DNA from 4 places in the Streptomyces sp. B3I8 genome. Region 3 is predicted to be linked to each of the others. Evidence: riboswitches for the same ligand, from Rfam matches in the RefSeq annotation. Region 3 holds a riboswitch; each other region holds the start of a gene.
What was found. A riboswitch is a leader RNA that binds a small molecule or an ion and turns the genes downstream of it on or off. The one in region 3 is predicted to bind cyclic di-AMP.
Positions count from the first base shown of each region.

Region 1: another riboswitch for cyclic di-AMP. It lies ahead of QFZ64_RS35390 (NlpC/P60 family protein); the one in region 3 lies ahead of QFZ64_RS14625 (transglycosylase family protein).
Region 2: another riboswitch for cyclic di-AMP. It lies ahead of QFZ64_RS20310 (transglycosylase SLT domain-containing protein); the one in region 3 lies ahead of QFZ64_RS14625 (transglycosylase family protein).
Region 4: another riboswitch for cyclic di-AMP. It lies ahead of QFZ64_RS16845 (M23 family metallopeptidase); the one in region 3 lies ahead of QFZ64_RS14625 (transglycosylase family protein).

Region 1 is NZ_JAUSYN010000002.1:4,265,007-4,269,738, reverse strand. Features, by position in the region: gene QFZ64_RS21175 (ATP-dependent DNA helicase) at 1-2,068, opposite strand, end outside; cyclic di-AMP (ydaO/yuaA leader) riboswitch at 2,468-2,641, shown strand; gene QFZ64_RS35390 (NlpC/P60 family protein) at 2,755-4,732, shown strand, end outside.
Region 2 is NZ_JAUSYN010000002.1:4,087,326-4,092,057, reverse strand. Features, by position in the region: gene QFZ64_RS20320 (DUF2092 domain-containing protein) at 1-953, opposite strand, end outside; gene QFZ64_RS20315 (polyprenyl synthetase family protein) at 1,265-2,275, opposite strand; cyclic di-AMP (ydaO/yuaA leader) riboswitch at 2,827-2,997, shown strand; gene QFZ64_RS20310 (transglycosylase SLT domain-containing protein) at 3,003-3,500, shown strand; gene QFZ64_RS20305 (HAD family hydrolase) at 3,656-4,471, opposite strand; gene fahA (fumarylacetoacetase) at 4,728-4,732, shown strand, end outside.
Region 3 is NZ_JAUSYN010000002.1:2,845,652-2,850,383, reverse strand. Features, by position in the region: gene QFZ64_RS14635 (cytochrome P450) at 1-1,262, shown strand, start outside; gene QFZ64_RS14630 (transglycosylase family protein) at 1,452-2,486, shown strand; cyclic di-AMP (ydaO/yuaA leader) riboswitch at 2,744-2,933, shown strand; gene QFZ64_RS14625 (transglycosylase family protein) at 2,938-3,678, shown strand; gene eno (phosphopyruvate hydratase) at 4,057-4,732, shown strand, end outside.
Region 4 is NZ_JAUSYN010000002.1:3,328,732-3,333,463, reverse strand. Features, by position in the region: tRNA gene QFZ64_RS16855 (tRNA-Met) at 1-15, shown strand, start outside; gene QFZ64_RS16850 (PP2C family protein-serine/threonine phosphatase) at 189-1,316, shown strand; cyclic di-AMP (ydaO/yuaA leader) riboswitch at 1,696-1,852, shown strand; gene QFZ64_RS16845 (M23 family metallopeptidase) at 1,864-2,928, shown strand; gene QFZ64_RS16840 (aldo/keto reductase) at 3,211-4,155, shown strand; gene QFZ64_RS16835 (PrsW family intramembrane metalloprotease) at 4,106-4,732, opposite strand, start outside.

The sequences.
Region 1 (4,732 bases), 1.4 Mb from region 3:
CCAGGGCGACCTGTTCGAGGAAGTCGGCGAGGGTGGCGCCGGGAGCAGCGGGAGCAGCCGCGGCCGCGGGAACCGCTGCGGCCCCGGCATCCCCGGCCGCCGCGTCCGCGCCCTCGGCTCCCCCGTCCCCGGGCCCGGCCGCCGTGGCGGCGTCCGGTGCCGCCTGCCCGCCCCCGGTCCCCGTCCCGGCCGTGTCCTCGGCCCCGGCCCCGGCGCCCCGCTCCTGCTCGAACTCCAGGGCGACGGCGGCGAGTTCCTGGAGGTTCTCGATCCGGGTCTCGTCCTGCGGGTCCGTCGACGCCTGCAACTCGGCCAGGTAGCCGGTGCGTTCGAGGATGGCCTCCAGGACCGTCGCCGGGCCCGCGCCGGACTCGACGACCGTGCGCAGTTCCTCCATCAGTACGTTGAACCGCTTGACGGCGTTGGTGGAGCGGGCCGCCATGCCGTACGCCTCGTCGACGCGCCGCAGCGCCTGCGCGAAACTGATCCGCTCGCGCTGCGCGAGGGCGTCGATCATCGCCTCGGCGCGCTCGCCGATTCCCCGCTTGGGCACGTTGAGGATCCGGCGCAGCGGAACGGAGTCCTCGGGGTTGGCGAGGACCCGCAGGTAGGCCAGAACGTCCCGGACCTCCTTGCGCTCGTAGAAGCGAACACCGCCGACGACCTTGTAGGGCAGACCGACGCGGATGAACACCTCTTCGAAGACACGGGACTGGGCGTTGGTGCGGTAGAAGACGGCGACGTCGCCCGCCTTGGCCTCGCCCGCGTCCGTGAGACGGTCTATCTCGTCGGCGACGAACTGGGCCTCGTCGTGCTCGGTGTCGGCGACGTAGCCGGTGATCTGCGCGCCCGAGCCCGCGTTGGTCCACAGGTTCTTCGGGCGGCGGGACTCGTTGCGCTCGATGACCGCGTTGGCGGCGGACAGGATCGTCTGCGTGGAACGGTAGTTCTGCTCCAGCAGGATCGTCGTCGCGTCCGGGTAGTCCTCCTCGAACTGGAGGATGTTGCGGATCGTCGCGCCGCGGAAGGCGTAGATCGACTGGTCGGCGTCACCGACGACGCACAGCTCGGCGGGCGGCACCTGGGCCTCCGGCGGCACGTCGACCGGGTGCTCGGAGGTGCCGACCAGTTCGCGCACGAGGGCGTACTGGGCGTGGTTGGTGTCCTGGTACTCGTCGACCAGGACGTGCCGGAAGCGGCGGCGGTAGTGCTCGGCGACGTCCGGGAAGGCACGCAGCAGGTTGACCGTCGTCATGATCAGGTCGTCGAAGTCCAGCGCGTTGGCCTCGCGCAGCCGCGACTGGTAGAGCGCGTAGGCCTGGGCGACCGTCTTCTCGAAGCCGTCGGCGGCCTGCGCCGCGAAGTCCTCCTCGTCGATCAGCTCGTTCTTCAGGTTGCTGATCTTGGCGCTGAAGGACTTCGGCGGGAAGCGCTTGGGGTCGAGGTCCAGGTCACGACAGACGAGGGCCATCAGACGCTTGGAGTCGGCGGCGTCGTAGATCGAGAAGGACGAGGTGAAGCCGAGCCGCTTGCTCTCCCGGCGCAGGATGCGGACGCAGGCGCTGTGGAACGTCATCACCCACATCGCGTGCGCGCGCGGGCCGACGAGCTGCTCGACGCGCTCCTTCATCTCGCCCGCGGCCTTGTTGGTGAAGGTGATGGCGAGGATCTGGCCGGGGTGGACGCCGCGCTCGGCCAGCAGGTGCGCGATGCGGTGGGTGAGCACGCGGGTCTTGCCGGAGCCGGCGCCGGCGACGATGAGCAGGGGGGAGCCGGCGTGCACGACGGCCGCGCGCTGGTTCTCGTTCAGCCCGTCCAGGAGGGCCGCCGCGTCCAGGACGGGGCGGAGGGCGCCGTTGCGGTAGTACCCGCCTCCGGCTCCGGCCTCGCCGGAGCCCCCCGCTCCGGCCTGCCACCTGTCCGGGGGCACGTCGAACTTCCCGCCGAACAGATCGTCCGGAATCGGCTCCGGTACGTGCTCGTCCTCGGGCGGTGGCGGGGGTTCCTCACCGTGGGCCCGCGGGGCCTGGAGGTCCGCCAGGAAGCTGTCGTCAAAGAGGCTGCTCATCGCATCCCGAGTCTAGGGCGCCCCACCGACAACCGGCCTCCCCCTCGGAAACTCCGTAGGGAACCCCGGGGCGCCGGGGCGGCCCGCGTGACGAAGCTCTCAGCCGGGCGACGGTGCCCACCACGGCGGCCGGGCTTCAGACCGTCCGGTCGGTCGCCCGGACGCCGTCTCGGCGCGATCACCGCTGGTGGCCGGGCGGCGGCGACGGAACGGGCCGGTGGACGGGCAACTGACGGAACGATTACGCAGGTTGGCCGGAACCGTCGACGGCAACCGGATCCTCACGCGAAGGTCACAAAAATGTATCGGACATAACGCACTCCGACCTTCACACGAGACACACACGTTGGCTACGGTGCCGACAGGCCGCTCGACGCAACCGGCGAACGTCGCCGGGCCGCGCGGCCTCCGCCGAGTCCGGCCCGCCCCCGCGGGCAGCCGGAGCCGGGGACCCAACCGAGACCTGGGGTGAATCGGCCCAACCGCCCCGCGCGTACGGGCCGTAGGGCAGTCCTTCCGGAATCATCCGCCCGAATCCGACAGCTAACCCGGTAGGCGGAGCACGGAAGGAGTCGCCTCCCTTGGCGTCGGACCAGAAACCGCTCCCTGCCGGTGCGCGCGCCGCGTTTCCCGCGGTCCCCGCAGGACCGGGTACGCCCGCGCGAGCGTCGCGGGCCCTGGAACCCATGGCCCCGAATCCCATGGCCGTGGACCCCATGGCCCTGTTCTCCCCGGCAGGGGATGTCGCGCCCGAGGCCGAGCCGCCGGGACCGAGCCACGCGGAGGTCCAGCAGCGGATCGACAGCCTGTACCAACGGGTCGAGACGGCCACGGAGACCTACAACGCGACGCGCGTCCTGGCCGCCAAGGAGCGGCAGCGGTCGGGGCCCGCCGCGGAGGCCGCCAAGCGCACGCAGTGGCTCGACACGGCGCGCGCGAAACTCGGCCCGTCCGTCGCGGCGGTGCTGCCGGCCGACCGGCGACCGGACCGTCCGGCACCCGGTCGGTCCGCGCAGCGCCCGGGGGACCGGCGACCGCAGGGCCTGCGCCAGTCGTCGATCGACAGGACCGTCGCCGAACTGGTGGCCGCGACGGAGAAGCGGCGGCGGAGGCCGGGCGCCCCGGCGCTGGGTGCCGCCCGCGAGACCCCGGCCCTCGGGCCGGGCACTTCGGGACGGGAGCTGCCGGCACTGCCGGCGCCCAGGAAGCCCGCCTCGCCGAGCGCGGCGCCGCAGCGGTCGCCGCGGACGTCCAAGGAGGCGACGCAGCGGAAGCTCGCCGCAGCGCGCGTACTGCTGTCGCAACGGACCGGCGCCCCGCGTGCGGCACTGGAGAGCGCGCCCCAGGCGCAGCCCCAGTCGCAGTCGCAGTCGTGGACGTTCTCCTCCCCCACGGCCGAGCTCGCCCCGGGACCGGGACAGGGAATGCCGTCCGGGGCGTACGCGGGCACGAGCGGCACGGATGCCTTCCCGGCCGTGGGCGGCACGGGCTCCTTCCCGGCCGTCGACAGCACCGGCTCCTTTCCGACCGTGGGCGCCACCGGGTCGTTCCCGGCGGTCGGCACTACGGGCGCGTATCCGGGCGTGGAGAACACGGGTTCGTTCCCGGCCATGGGCGCCGGCGCGGCCGCCTACCCGGGCTTCGACGGCTCCGGCGCGTACCCGGGCACGGACACCGGGGCTTTCCCGGCGGTGAGCGGCATGGGTTCCATGAGTTCCACGGGTTCCATGGGTTCCATGGGTTCCATGGCGGGGGCGGGCGCCTCCCAGCCGTTCCCTCCCGCGGACGGCACCGGTTCCTTCCCGGCCCTCGGCACTGCCTACTCCTACCCCGGGATGGACGGCACGGGTGCCTACCCGGCGGCGGTGGACAACACAGGCGGCTTCCCCGCGGTTGACGGCGGCTTCCCGGCCGTGGACGGCACGGGGGCCTTCCCGGCCATCGGCAACACCGGTCCGTACCCCACGGGCGACGGCGCCGGAGCGTTCCCGGGCGCGGGCGGCACGGGCGCGTACCCGGCCGTAGCGGGCCTCGGCACGGGCAACGCCCACCCGACGGCCCCCGACCCCTATCCGGCCACGAACGGCACCGGAGCCTTCCCGGCGGCGGAGGGCGCCCCCGCGTATCCCGCCGCGAACGGCACCGGAGCCTTCCCCGGCGTGAGCAGCACCGGCAGCTTCCCGGCCACGGACGGCATCGGCTCATTCTCCGCCCCGGGCACCACCGGCGGCCTCCCCGGCATCGGCGGTGTCGGCTCATACGCGGCCACCGGCGGCGGTCCCGGGCCGCTTCCCGCCACCGGCCTCACCGTGACCTTCCCGGCCGCCGCGGGCGCCGGCACGTACGCGCCCGCGGGCAGTGGCGACTCGCTCCCGACCATCGAAAGCACGGGCAGCATCCCGGCCGTAGGCACCACGGCCGGCATCCCGGCCACAGGCACCACGGGCGGCCTCCCTCCCGCGAGCCACTCGGGACTCTCCTCCCCCGGCGCCACCACGCCCGCCCCCGCCGCGGCGGGCACCCTCGCCGCGGACAAGGCCGCGACCGCCGCCGCGTTCGCCCGGGCGCAGACCGGGCGGCCGTACGTCATGGGCGCGACCGGCCCCGGTTCGTACGACGCCGCCGGCCTCGTCCAGGCCGCCTGGAAGGCCGCCGGATTCCTGC
Region 2 (4,732 bases), 1.2 Mb from region 3:
CCCTTGTGCGGCGCCGCCTTCTCCGCGTCGTCCTCCTCGGTGACCTTGGTGCCCTTGGGCGGGGTGAAGTCGAACGTCGACGCGGCCGGCCGGTCGAAGCTGACCTTGGTGAAGCCCGCGTCCACCACGGCCGCGCCGCCCGAGGCGGGGGTGAGCGTGAACTTCAGCGGCATCCCGGTGCGCGCGTCCACCGCGATGCTGACCGCACCGATCGTCGAACCGGACTTCTCCGGCTTGACCAGCAGCTTGTAGGCGTCCCGACCGGCGACGCGGACGGTGCCGTCGACCGTGACGGACGTCGTGCCGTCGGCGGCCTTCAGGACCTGCTGCGCGAGGTCCTTGGGGGTGAGTGACGTGTCGTCGCCCCCGGGGCCGTGGTGCCCGCCGCCCTTCTTCCCGTGGCCGTCGTGGGTCGCGCCGCCCGGTTCCTGGGCGTGGAAGGCCTGGTTGGACGCGCTGTCGTACGCCCACACCTCGTCGCCGTTGTGGATGACGCTGTACTCGGCCGCCTTCTCGACGATGGACAGCTTGTGCCTGTCCGGCCCGTCCATCGCCACACGCAGGGTGTGCGTGCCGCTCGCCAGCTCCGTCAGCCTGGCGGAGGGGTCGGCGGTGGAGCCGCCCTGGGACGAGGCACCGGAGAGCAGGCCGCTCTCCAGGCCGCCCAGGTCCGGCAGACCCAGATCGGTGGTGATCTTGAAGGTGCCGGAAAGCTGGTCCACGTGCGACGCGGCGACCTTCTCGACGAGCTTCTGCGCGCTGATCTTCGGCAGGTCGGGGTCACCGGAGTCGGCGAGCGCCGGGACGAGCCCGATGGTCGCCGCCGTCACCCCCACCACCGCGGCGGGGACGACGTACCGCGAGGCCTTGCGCCGCGCCCCGCCCGCGCTGCCACCCGTGTTCCCGCCCGGGGTCGCACCGGGGGTGATGTCGTCGGTTCCGTACGGTGCCATGTGTGCCTTACCTCCGTCGTCGGCGGCGGCCTGCCGTGCTCTCGCTCCCCTCGGCTCCCGGTTCACGCTCGAGCCAAGACTTCCCACCCCGTGCCGCCATTGTCACCCGAAGTCCGGGGAGGTGGTCCTCTCCATATGACCAAAAAGTCCGCGACGAGGCGTCAACCCCCGGGTCCAACTCCGCGTACTCCTGCGGTATGACACGCGGGTGGAGATCGTCCACCCTCCCGTAGGGGGAAGGGCCCGTGAGATGCGAAAGGGAGGGGAGGACAGGGCGAAGAGGCGGGTCGTGGGGTGGAGGTTCCGGGGTGTCACCCGGCCCGGTGGACCACCAGTTCGCACATCTCCGTCAGCGCCGTCTTCGCCGCGCACTCCGGCAGCGGGGCCAGCGCCGACCGCGCGTCCTCCGCGTACCGCACCGTGTCCCGCCGCGCCTGCTCGAGGGCGGGGTGTTCCCGCAGCTGGTCCAGGGCCTCGTCGAGACGGGCGTCGTCGCTCAGGTCGGAGTCGAGCAGCTCGCACAGGGCCACGTCCGCCGGCAGCCCGAGCCGCTCGGCCTGCTCGCGCAGCCGCAGCACCGGCAGGGTGGGGATGCCCTCGCGCAGGTCGGTGCCCGGCGTCTTGCCGGACTCGCGGGAGTCGGAGGCGATGTCGAGTACGTCGTCGGCGAGCTGGAAGGCGACGCCGAGCCGCTCTCCGTACTGCGTGAGCACGTCCACGACCGTCTCGTCGGCGCCGGACATCATCGCGCCGAACCGACAGGCCACCGCGACCAGGGAGCCGGTCTTGCCGGCCAGCACGTCGAGGTAGTGGTCGACGGGGTCCCGGCCGTCGCGCGGCCCGGCGGTCTCCAGGATCTGCCCGGTGACCAGCCGTTCGAACGCCTCCGCCTGGATCCGGACCGCCTCGGGGCCGAGGTCGGCCAGCATGTGGGAGGCGCGGGAGAAGAGGAAGTCGCCGGTGAGGACCGCGACCGAGTTGCCCCAGCGGGTGTTGGCGCTGTCCACCCCGCGCCGCACCTCGGCCTCGTCCATGACGTCGTCGTGGTAGAGCGTGGCGAGATGAGTGAGCTCGACGACGACCGCCGAGGGCACGATCCCCGGCGCGTACGGGTCGCCGAACTGCGCCGCCAGCATCACCAGCAGCGGCCGGAACCGCTTCCCGCCCGCGCGGACGAGATGCTGTGCGGCCTCCGTGATGAAGGGGACCCCGCTCTTGGTGGCTTCGAGCAGGCCCTCCTCGACAGCCGTCAGACCCACCTGGACATCGGCTTCCAGAGCCTGGTCCCGCACGCTCAGCCCGAATGGCCCGACGACGGTCACGAGGGGTCTCCTGTCTGCTGGTGTCTGGCGACGGTTACACGGTTTGTCGATAGGTCGCTGCCCTCACTCAAGTCAGCGTATCCGGTCATGTTTCGATCACCACGAGCGCCCATGGTTCCAGGCCGGGACGTACCGGATCAGAGACGGCATGTTCGTGATCGGGTGATACGCACGGTCATGTACGGACTTATGCATGATCCACATCACGGCGGCCCCCCGGGCGGATCCCCCGGGCATCGTCCGGACGACACGGACATTCCCCGCGCGGACGACTTGCGAACATTGAGCCTATTCCGCACCATACGTCCGTCTCACGCCCTCAGTGAGTTGGGTCACGCGCACACCTCGCGGGACGCACTGCTCCGGAATCTCACATTCCCCTTACCCGGACGCCCAGTTGAGCCGGGTGGCGCACAAAGGATCAACATCCCAAAACGCCCAGCAAAAGATCAACCGGATAGAACCTCGTTTTCGTCACTTGTTCCTCACAGGTTCTCTCGCATAGCTTCCTCCCCGATCCGGGTGGAACGCCGAGTCCTGCCGCCGTCCGGAGCACCCATTCACCCATCTCGCACGGCAGGAGCGGGGGACCCAGGTAAGTCGCCGGTCCGGGGCCAAGTCCCGGCACGGCTAGGGGTGAAGCCGGTCCCGCGTGCGTGGGCCGGCCGGGCACCTCCCAGCCCGAACCCGACAGCTCACCTCGCAGGCGACGGAGAGGAAATCCGCCATGTCCCGCTTCGCCCTGCCCGGCTTCCGCCTGCCCGCCCGCGCCCTGATCGCCGCCGGCACCGGTGCCGCCGCCCTCGCGCTCCCGCTGTTCGGCGCCACCCAGGCCTCCGCGGCCACGCCCACCGCCGCCACGACGACGACCGCGGCGACGACGACCGCCACCACGGCCACCTACGCCAACAACCTCGACGGCTGGATCCAGCAGTCGCTGTCGATCATGGCGCAGAACGGCATCCCCGGCAGCTACGACGGCATCCAGCGCAACATCATGCGGGAGTCGTCAGGCAACCCGCTCGCCGTGAACAACTGGGACTCCAACGCCCTGGCGGGCACCCCGTCCAAGGGACTGCTCCAGATCATCGACCCGACGTTCCTCGCCTACCACGTGCCCGGCACCTCGTTCGACCCGTTCGACCCGATCGCCAACATCACGGCGTCCTGCAACTACGCGGCCGCGCGGTACGGCTCGATCGACAACGTGTACGGCGCGTACTGAACCGGGCCGACCGCCCGGACGGGCCCCCGCACCCGACCCGGTGCCCATACCTGCCCGTGCCCCTACCCGACCCGGGGGCTCCGCACCTGGTTCGGGGGTCGACGCCTGGAACAGGTGACTGACGCCTTGACCGGGGGCTGACCCTGGTCCTGGGCTCACGCCCCGGCCGGGAAGAGGCGTTCGAGGACGACGGCGATGCCGTCGTCCTCGTTCGACGCCGTGACCTCGTCGGCGACCGCCTTGAGTTCGGGATGGGCGTTGGCCATGGCCACCCCGCGGGCCGCCCAGTCGAACATGGGGATGTCGTTGGGCATGTCCCCGAAGGCGAGGGTCCGGGCCGGGGAAAGCCCCAGCCGCTCGGCCGCCAGCGCCAGCCCCGTCGCCTTCGTCACGCCACATGGCTGGAGTTCGACGGTCCCGGGCCCGGACATGGTGACCGTGGCCAGCGAACCGACCGCCCCCCGGGCCGCCGCCGCCAGTTCGTCGTCGGACAGGAAGGGGTGGCGCAGCAGCACCTTGCTGATCGGCTCGGCCCACAGGTCGTCGCGCCGGTCGACCCGTACGGCGGGCAGCGTGGGGTGCGGCATGAGGTAGCCGGGCTCGATCAGCGTCAGCCCGTCCGCCCCGTCCTGGTCGACGGCCGCGTACACCTCGCCGACCTCGGCCTCCACCTTGCCGAGCGCGGTCTCGGCCAGCTCCCGGTCCAGCGTGACGGACCACAGCAGCCGGTCCGCGCCGGCGTCGTACAACTGTGCGCCCTGCCCGCACACCGCGAGCCCCTCGCCGCCCAGGTCCTCCAGGAGCGGGCGCACCCTCGGCGCCGGCCGGCCCGTCACCACCAGGTGCGTCGCCCCGGCGGCGGCCACCCGCGCGAGGGCGGCGAGGGACCGGTCGGAGAGCGTGTCGTCGCCGCGCAGCAGCGTTCCGTCCAGGTCAGTGGCGATGAGGGCATATGCGGTGGGTGCGGCCATGATCAGAGAATACGGATGTCGGGCCCCACCGACCCGCCCCGAACCGGACGACGTCCGCTTTCTCGTGTGCAACGACCGGCCCGACAGCGACAGTTGGCGCACGGCGCCTACGCCGTCAGCCAACACCCCCCACGCGTACTGCCCATGGCGGGCGACTCGGCCGTAACGTGTGGCCCGACCACCGGGAACGCGTCCGCCCGTCACCAGCGGGGAACCGCGTCCCCGCCCGGCGCGCACGAAAGCGAGGCAGCACCGCATGCC
Region 3 (4,732 bases):
CGTCCCCACCCCCCGCGGGCCCCGCCCTGTTCACCTGGGAGTTCGCCACCGACCCCTACCCCGCCTACGCCTGGCTCCGCGGCCACGATCCCGTCCACCGCACCCGCCTCCCCAGCGGCGTCGAGGCCTGGCTCGTCACCCGTTACGCCGACGCCCGCCGCGCCCTCGCCGATCCCCGGCTGTCCAAGAACCCGGCCCACCACGACGAGCCCGCCCACGCCCGGGGCAGAACCGGCATCCCCGGCGAGCGCAAGGCCGAGCTGATGACGCATCTGCTCAACATCGACCCGCCGGACCACACCCGCCTGCGCCGCCTGGTCAGCACCGCGTTCACCCCCCGCCGCGTCGCCGAGTTCGCCCCGCGCGTGCAGGAGCTGACGGACCACCTCATCGACGGCTTCGCCGCCCGCGGCGAGGCCGACCTGATCCACGAGTTCGCCTTCCCGCTCCCCATCTACGCCATCTGCGACCTCCTCGGCGTCCCGCGCGAGGACCAGGACGACTTCCGCGACTGGGCGGGCATGATGATCCGTCACCAGGGCGGCCCCCGCGGCGGGGTCGCCCGCTCCGTCAAGAAGATGCGCGGCTATCTCGCCGACCTCATCCACCGCAAGCGCGAGGCACTGCCCGCCGAGGCCGCCCCCGGCGAGGATCTCGTCTCCGGTCTCATCCGCGCCTCCGACGAGGGCGAGCACCTCACGGAGAACGAGGTCGCCGCGATGGCGTTCATCCTTCTCTTCGCGGGCTTCGAGACCACCGTCAATCTCATCGGCAACGGCATCCACGCCCTGCTCGCCCACCCCGGGCAGCGGACCCGGCTGCAGGACTCCCTCGCCGCGGGGGAGACGGGCCTGCTGGAGAGCGGGGTCGAGGAACTCCTGCGCTTCGACGGCCCGGTGGAGCTGGCCACCTGGCGGTTCGCCACCCGGCCGCTGACCCTCGGCGGCCAGGACATCGCCCCCGGCGACCCCGTCCTCGTCGTCCTGGCGGCCGCCGACCGCGACCCGGAACGGTTCACCGACCCGGACGTGCTCGATCTCACTCGCCGTGACAATCAACACCTCGGATACGGGCACGGCATCCACTACTGTCTCGGTGCCCCGCTCGCCCGTCTGGAGGGCCGGACCGCGCTCGCGGCCCTCCTGACCCGCCTTCCGGACCTCCGACTCGCGGTGGATTCCACCGAATTGCGGTGGCGTGGAGGCCTCATCATGCGCGGATTGCGCACGCTGCCCGTGGAGTTCGCACCCGTCCCGAAATGAGACGGCATCGGTTCCGCGTAAACACGCTCAGCCACGCAAAAGTGACAGGTTTTCAGCTTTGTGATCTTCACGTGATCTGCGCTGCATTAACTTGTAACCGGTGTTCTACTGGCTATACGTTCACGCATCAACAAGGCGGTCCCCCGGATCGCCGCGTTGGGTCACCGCTGTCGTGTGAAAGGCATCCGCATGCTCTCCGGGAACGGTCGTCACCGTCGCCCCCGCCAGGCTCCGGCTCTCCTCGTCGCGGCCGGCGTGACCGGCTCCGCCATCGCCATCCCCCTGCTCGGCGCCACCGGTGCGAGCGCCGCCAGCGGCACCACCTGGGACCACGTGGCGGAGTGTGAGAGCGGCGGCTCCTGGAGCGCCGACACGGGCAACAACCTGTACGGCGGACTGCAGTTGTCGCAGGACGACTGGGACCACTACGGCGGCCTCGACTACGCGCCGAGCCCCGACCAGGCCAGCCGCTCGCAGCAGATCGCCGTCGCCGAGAAGATCCTCGACGCCGAGGGCGTCGCCGCCTGGCCCACCTGCGGCCCGCTCTCCGGACTCTCCAAGGACTCCGGTTCCGCGGACGTGGACACGGGCCTGGGCGGCGGTTCCTCCTCGGACGAGTCCGGGGACTCCGACTCCGGACTCGACCTCGGACTGGACAACTCGTCCGGTTCGGCCGATTCGTCCGGCTCGGCGTCCTCCTCCTCGGGTTCCTCCGGCTCCTCGAATTCACCGGGCTCCTCCGGCAAGTCCACCGGGGATTCCGGCAGCACGTCCGACCGCGCCTCCGGAAAGGCGAGCGCGAGCCCGAGCAAGAAGGGCGAGGATTCCTCCCGCGATTCCGGCGATTCGCGCTCCGGCGGCGAATCCACCCGGTCTCCGGAATCCGGTGACAAGTCCGGCGGTTCGTCGGCCGGGCGGTCGTCGGGGAGCGCGTCGGACGACCACTACCGGCAGAGCCCGGGCGCCTCGGCCCTCGTCGACACGGGCGCCGTCGACGGGACGAAGGGTGCCAACACCCTCATCGCCGACGGAACCGGCCGGCACCGCGGCAGCAGCGCCGAGACGGGCTCCACCTACACGGTCCGCGACGGCGACACCCTCGGCTCCATCGCCGACTCCCTTGGCGTCGACGGCGGGTGGGAGGCCCTCTACCGCCAGAACAAGGACGCCATCGGCAGCGACCCGAGCGTCATCCGCGCCGGTCAGAGCCTCGACGTGGAGTAGGCGAACAGGGGTCCGGGACTGCTGGGACGCCAGGGGAACAATCGGACGTACGGGGTCGAAGTGCACCCGAAATCAGGGGAGTTTGGTCCGTGGATCACCCTTGATGTCCGATTCGGTGAAAGTGTGGGATGAGTCTCATAAGCCTTGATCGTCTTTGAAATCCGCCGGATCCCGTGTCTACGGTCGTCACCGCTCGCCATCGCGGGCCCCGACGGTCGCAACGCCGAATCCTGCCAGCGGCCGTACGGGAACAGTCGTCGCGTCAAGCGCCGTAGGCAGGAGCGGGGGACCCAGGTAAGTGCCGGGTCCGGCAGCCGGGCCATCTCGTGGCCCCGGACGGCCGGACACGGCTTGGGGTGAAGTCGTGTGCCGGAAGCGGCACACGACCGGGCAACTCAACCGGCCCGAACCCGACAGCTCACCTCGCAGGCGTCGGTGAGGGGATCTCTCCATGCTGTTTTCCGGCAAGGGCAAGCACCGTCGTCCGTCCAAGGCCACCCGGGTCGTCGCACTCGCCGGCGTCACCGGTGCCGCCGTCGCCGCCCCGCTGATGGCGGCCGGTAACGCCTCCGCCGCCACCGCCTCCCAGTGGGACGCCGTCGCCCAGTGCGAGTCCGGCGGCAACTGGTCCATCAACACCGGCAACGGTTTCTACGGTGGCCTGCAGTTCACCAACTCCACCTGGGCCGCGTACGGCGGTACCGCGTACGCCGCGCGTGCCGACCTGGCCTCCAAGTCGGCGCAGATAGCCGTCGCCGAGAAGGTCCTCGCGGGCCAGGGCAAGGGCGCCTGGCCGGTGTGCGGCAAGGGGCTGACCGGCGCCGCGTACAACGGTGCGGCCGCCACGTCCAACGGCTCGTCGTCCAACGGCTCGTCGTCGAGCGGGTCGAGCGGCTCCGGCAGCTCCGGCAGCTCCGGCAGCGCGGGCTCCACCAGCGGTTCCTCGTCCGCCGGGCAGCACGCCTCCCGCTCGCAGGAGCGTCCGGCCGTGAAGAAGACGGTCACCACGCCGACCGGCAAGAAGGTCGAGAAGGGTGACGGCGAGTACAAGGTCGTCAAGGGTGACACCCTGAGCGAGATCGCCGCGGACCACGACGTCAAGGGCGGCTGGCAGAAGCTGTTCAAGCTGAACAAGGACATCGTGGACGACGCGGACGTCATCTACCCGGGCCAGCAGCTCCACCTGAGCTGACCCCCCGGCCCCCGCGGGGCCACCCCGGCCCCTCCCACGGGCCACCCCGGCCCTCCCGCGGGGCCACCCCCGTCCCCACGGGCCCCCACCCCCGGCGCGTCTCCCCCGTGCGCGCCGGGGGTGGGGCATGTCCGGGCAGGGGGGAGCCGTGAAAGGGTCTGCGGCCGCCGGGTGTCGCCGCGCTCTCCTGATGCCCACCCCCGCTCATTTTGTTCCGTCAGGAAACAATTCACCCACACTTCTGCCCGCGGAGTGGGCCGCACACCGGTGCCGCCGCCCGGGACGGCTAGGCTCGGACCGCGGGCCGTCCCGGCTCCGCGCCCCACGTCGGGCCCGAGGGTCCGGCGTACCCGCGTCACATCCCAGAAGGAGATGCTCGTGCCGTCCATCGACGTCGTCGTAGCCCGGGAAATCCTGGACTCCCGAGGCAACCCCACGGTCGAGGTCGAGGTCGGCCTCGACGACGGCAGCACGGGTCGTGCCGCCGTTCCCTCCGGTGCCAGCACCGGTGCCTTCGAGGCCATCGAACTCCGTGACGGCGACCCGAGCCGCTACCTGGGCAAGGGTGTCGAGAAGGCCGTCCTCGCCGTCATCGAGCAGATCGGCCCGGAGCTGGTCGGCTACGACGCCACCGAGCAGCGCCTGATCGACCAGGCCATGTTCGACCTGGACGCCACCGACAATAAGGGCTCGCTGGGCGCCAACGCCATCCTCGGCGTCTCCCTCGCCGTGGCCCACGCCGCCTCCGAGGCCAGCGACCTCCCGCTCTTCCGTTACCTCGGCGGCCCCAACGCGCACCTGCTGCCGGTGCCGATGATGAACATCCTGAACGGCGGCTCGCACGCCGACTCCAACGTGGACATCCAGGAGTTCATGATCGCCCCGATCGGCGCGGAGTCCTTCTCCGAGGCCCTGCGCTGGGGCGCCGAGGTCTACCACACGCTGAAGAAGGTCCTGAAGAACAAGGGCCTGGCCACCGGCCTCGGCGACGAGGGCGGCTTCGCCCCCAACCTCGGCTCCAACCGCGAGGCCCTGGACCTCATCCTCGAGGCGA
Region 4 (4,732 bases), 480 kb from region 3:
CTGTCCCCGCTACCACGTCCCCGGGGGCGGAGGCCGAAAGGCTTCCGCCCCCGGGGTTTTTGTCGTATCACCGTTCACTGTCCGTACCGCCGTCCCGTACCGCCACCTCCAACCGCCCACTCCGTCCCCGCCACCCGCCCGGCTCACCGGGGGGTGCCCCGCGACGCCGCCCCGGTGACGCTGGTGACGTGGGGCAGCGGACTGAGAAACGGTCGACCGTGACCGCCGGGAACAGCAGCCGCGATGCGGCCGGCGTCCGTGTCGCGCTGCCCTTCCTCCCGGTGCTGCTGCTCGCCGCCGCGATCGTCTACGACTGCCTCACTCCGGTCGACTTCACCGCCGCTCCCCTCTTCACCGCGGCCCCCCTCGTCGCCTCCTTCCTGTACTCGTTGCGCGGTACCGTCCTGACAGCCGTGGTCGCCGTCCTGGCCGTGGCCGCGATTCACCTCGCCTTCGGCGTCATGTCGAACATCGACACCACCACCGAGCTGCTGACGGTCAGCACCGTCGCCGCCCTCGCCGTCCTGATCAACGTGCTCGTCGGCCGTGCCGGAGCCCGGCTGGCCTCCGTCCGTCACATCGCCGAGGCCGCGCAGCTCGCCGTCATGCCGCAGCCGGCCGAGCGCGTCGCGGGCCTCGACGTCGCCGCACGTTACGAGGCCGCGCAGGACGGGGCCGCGATCGGCGGCGACCTGTACGCGGTCCAGGACTCCCCGCACGGCGTGCGCCTGGTGCTGGGGGACGTGCGCGGCAAGGGCATCAGCGCCGTCAGCGTCGTCGCCGTCGTCATCGGGGCGTTCCGGGAGGCCGCCGAGCGGGAGGCCACGCTCGGCGCAGTCGCCCAGCGGCTCGAACGCGCGCTCGCCCGCGAGGCCGGCCGACGCCGGGACCTGGACTCCTTCGAGGGGTTCACCACCGCCGTCCTCGCCGAGATCCCGCACGACTGCACCCTCGTCCGCCTCGTCAACCGCGGCCACCCCGCCCCGCTGCTCCTGTACGACGACGGGAGGCTGCGCGTGCTCGAACCGCGCGAGTCCGCACTGCCGCTCGGCATGGGCGAGCTGGGCAGGTGGCCCGAACGCGCGGACGAGGCCGCGCTGCCGTACGGCGCCACGCTCCTCTTCCACACCGACGGGCTCTCCGAGGCCCGCGACCGGCACGGCGAGTTCTACGACCCCGCCACCCGGCTCGTCGGCCGCACCTTCTCCGGGCCGGACGCGCTGCTGAGCTTCCTTGCCGACGAGGTCGCCCGGCACACCGGCGGACGGGCGACGGACGACCTGGCGCTGCTGGCGGTACGACGGCCACATCCCTGAGGGGGCATGGTCGGCCGCGACGTCCGGGGCCACGTCCGGGCCGTCGTCTCCGGAGGACGTCCGGGCCGTCGTTTCCGAGGGTGTTCGTACCGGCGTTTCCGGACGGTGCGGGGCGTCGGTGCCGGTGGGTGCCGAGGGTGTCACCTGTCGTGACCGGATCGTGTCCCCCGGTGGGTTTACTGACCGCACGTCCGGGGCGCGGCTCTGCCTGAGGCCCTCATGGGGCCCGGTCAACTCGCCCGTTTTGCGGGGCTCGTGGCGCAAAAGTCCTGGCCAAGACGTGTAACTCGGGCCACTGAACAGCTTGGAATGTGCACCCCAGGTCTATTAACGTTCGATAACGCAGCACGGTCGTCCCAGCCGTCACAGGAGGCGGCCCCGTGCTCATCTGCCTAATCCCGCAAGGGAGCCGGGGAACCACCATTCAGGGGTGAATCGCGCGGCGGCCGCCGAGTGGACGCGGCCGTCGTACACGCGTAGGAGACCTTCCTGCTCCGAACCCGTCAGCTAACCCGGCAGGCGAGAGGAAGGAAAGGAGTGCGCCCACGTGGCGTCCAACCGGCCTGCCCAGAACCCCTCGTACGCTCCTGCCGGCACCGAGGTCGTCGACTTCGACCGCCGTTCCGAGGAGGGCACCTGGGAGGAGTGGAATCCCACCGCGGAGTCCGTTCGTCCCGTCCGTGGCCGGCACCGCGTCGCCAAGCAGCGCGGGGGCGGACTCGCGCGCAGCTCCACCGTTCTGGGCGTCGGCGTGATCGCCGCGGTCGGCGCGGGTGGCATGGCCACCGCGCAGACCGCCAAGCCGCCGGTCTCCATCTCCCTGCCGGACCTGTCCTCGGTCACCGAGTCGGCCAAGGCGCTGGTCGGTGACGACTCCGGTCACGACTCCGGCGACCACGCCGACACCACCGCGCAGACCGCCTCCGCCCCGCTCACCGGCGCCGGACTGACCGGCGTCGACACCGCCGCGGGCACCACGGACGCGGGCGAGGCGCTGCGCGCCCGGATCATGCGGCAGGCCGAGGCCCAGCAGGACCAGGTGGACAGCGCCACCGCGAAGGCCGCCGAGGCCGCCGCCGCCAAGCAGGCGGCGTCCGCCGCCGAGGAGGCGGAGGCGAAGGCGGAGAAGAAGGCCGCCGACGCGAAGGAGAAGGCGGAGGCGGAGGCCAAGAAGAAGGCCGCCGCGAAGAAACTCGCCGAGCTGGCCAAGCAGTTCACGCTGCCGACCTCCTCGTACACGATCACCTCGACCTTCGGTGAGGCCGGATCGATGTGGTCGTCCGGCTATCACACCGGCCTCGACTTCGCCGCGCCCACCGGCACGCTCATCAAGGCGATCCACAGCGGCACGATCACCGAGGCGGGCTGGGCCGGCTCCTACGGCTACCGCACGATCCTCACCCTCGACGACGGCACCGAGCTCTGGTTCTGCCACCAGTCCTCGATCAGCGTCAGTGTCGGGCAGAAGGTGAGTACGGGCGAGGTCATCGGCCGCGTCGGTGCCACCGGCAACGTCACCGGTCCGCATCTGCACCTGGAGGTCCACCCCGGCGGCGCGGCCACGGGGATCGACCCGATGGCGTGGCTGCACGGCAAGGGGCTGAATCCCTGAGCCCGCCAAGGCCCCGCCGGGCCGGTCCCTGTCGGGCCGGTCCCTGTCGGGCCTCTGGCAGGGCCGGTCCCTGCCGGGCTTCGGGCCGGGCCGGTCCCCGTCGAGTCGATTCCGGCTGCGCCTGCCCCACCGACCCGGCCCCGCCGTGCCGTGCCGTGCATCGCCGGCCGGCCGTGTCCTTTCGGGCAGCGCACTGCCCTGCCGGGCCGATTCGCGACGGAATCGTCCCGGAGTCCGCGATTCCGCGCGCGGACTGCGGAGACTTCTACTTAACATCGTTAAATGATGTCACTTCGCCCTCTGGGCTCAACCCATCTCGCGGTCGCTCCCCTCTGCCTCGGCGGCAATGTCTTCGGCTGGACCGCCGACGAGGCCGCGTCCTTCGCCGTGCTGGACGCCTACACGGCCGCCGGAGGCAACTTCGTCGACACCGCCGACGGCTACTCGGCTTTCGTCCCGGGCCATAAGGGCGGCGAGTCCGAGACCGTACTCGGCAGGTGGTTCAAGGCGCGTGGCAACCGCTCCGACGTGGTCCTCGCCTCCAAGGTCGGCCGGCACCCCGAGTACCAGGGGCTGTCCGCCGGCAACATCAGGGCGGCGGCCGACGCCTCGCTGCGGCGGCTCCAGACGGACTACATCGACCTGTACTACACGCACTACGACGACCCCGACGTGCCCGTCGAGGAGATCATCGGCACGCTGGACGGGCTGGTCAGGGCGGGGAAGGTGCGCCACATCGCAGCCTCCAACATCTCGGCCGAGCGGCTGCGCGCCTCGCTGGAGTTCTCCGAACGCGAGGGCCTGGCCCGCTACGTCGCCCTCCAACCGCACTACAGCCTGGTCTCCCGGGACACCTACGAGGGCGCCCTCCAGGACGTCGCCGAGGACGCCGGCCTCTCCGCGGTGCCGTACTTCGCGCTCGCCTCGGGGTTCCTGACGGGGAAGTACCGGCCGGGAGCGACGGTGGACTCGGTGCGCGCGGGGCGCGTGGCGCAGCTCGTGGACACCGAACGGGGCGCGCGGGTGCTGAAGGCGCTCGACGAGATCGCCGGCGCGCGCGAGGTGGAGATCGCCACGGTCGCCCTCGCCTGGCTCGCCGCCCGCCCGACCGTCCTCGCGCCGACCGCCTCCGCCCGGACGGTGGAGCAGCTCCCGGCGCTTCTGGCGGTGGGCGAGGTCACGCTGACGGAGGAGGAGACGACGCGGCTGGCGGAGGCGTCGGCGTAACGCTTGTGTGGGCGGCCGGGGGGTGGGCCGGCTGGGCGTGAGGTGCCTGGGCGTGGGGCGCTTGTGCGTACGCCGGGCCGCCTCCGCCGTACGCCGGGTGGTGGCCGTGGACCGGCCCCCCGCCGTGCGCCGGGAACTGCCCGTGGACCGGGCCGCCTCCGCCGTGGACCGGGCCTCCGCCGTGCGCCGGGAACTGCCCGTGGACCGGGCCGCCTCCGCCGTGCGCCGGGAACTGGCCGTACGCCTGACCCCCGCCGTACGCCTGCCCCGCGCCCTGGCTGCCGTACCCCGGCGCGTGCCCGTACCCGGGCGCGTGCCCGTACACCGGCCCGTGCCCGTACACCGGGGGTACGCCCCACAGGACCGACCCCGCCAGCATGTGGCCCGCGTGGGCCAGCGCCGGGCGGGCCACCTCCCGCCGGTGCCACAGCTCCCGCAGCAGCTCCCGCTCCCGTGCGACGAAGTCGGCGCCCGCGCGGCCCGAGCGCCCCCGGTGGCGCAGGAACGCCAGCGACGTCGCGTACGCCTCGTACTCGGCGACCGTCCGCGCCGCCGCCTTGCCGAGCCGGTCCCTGGC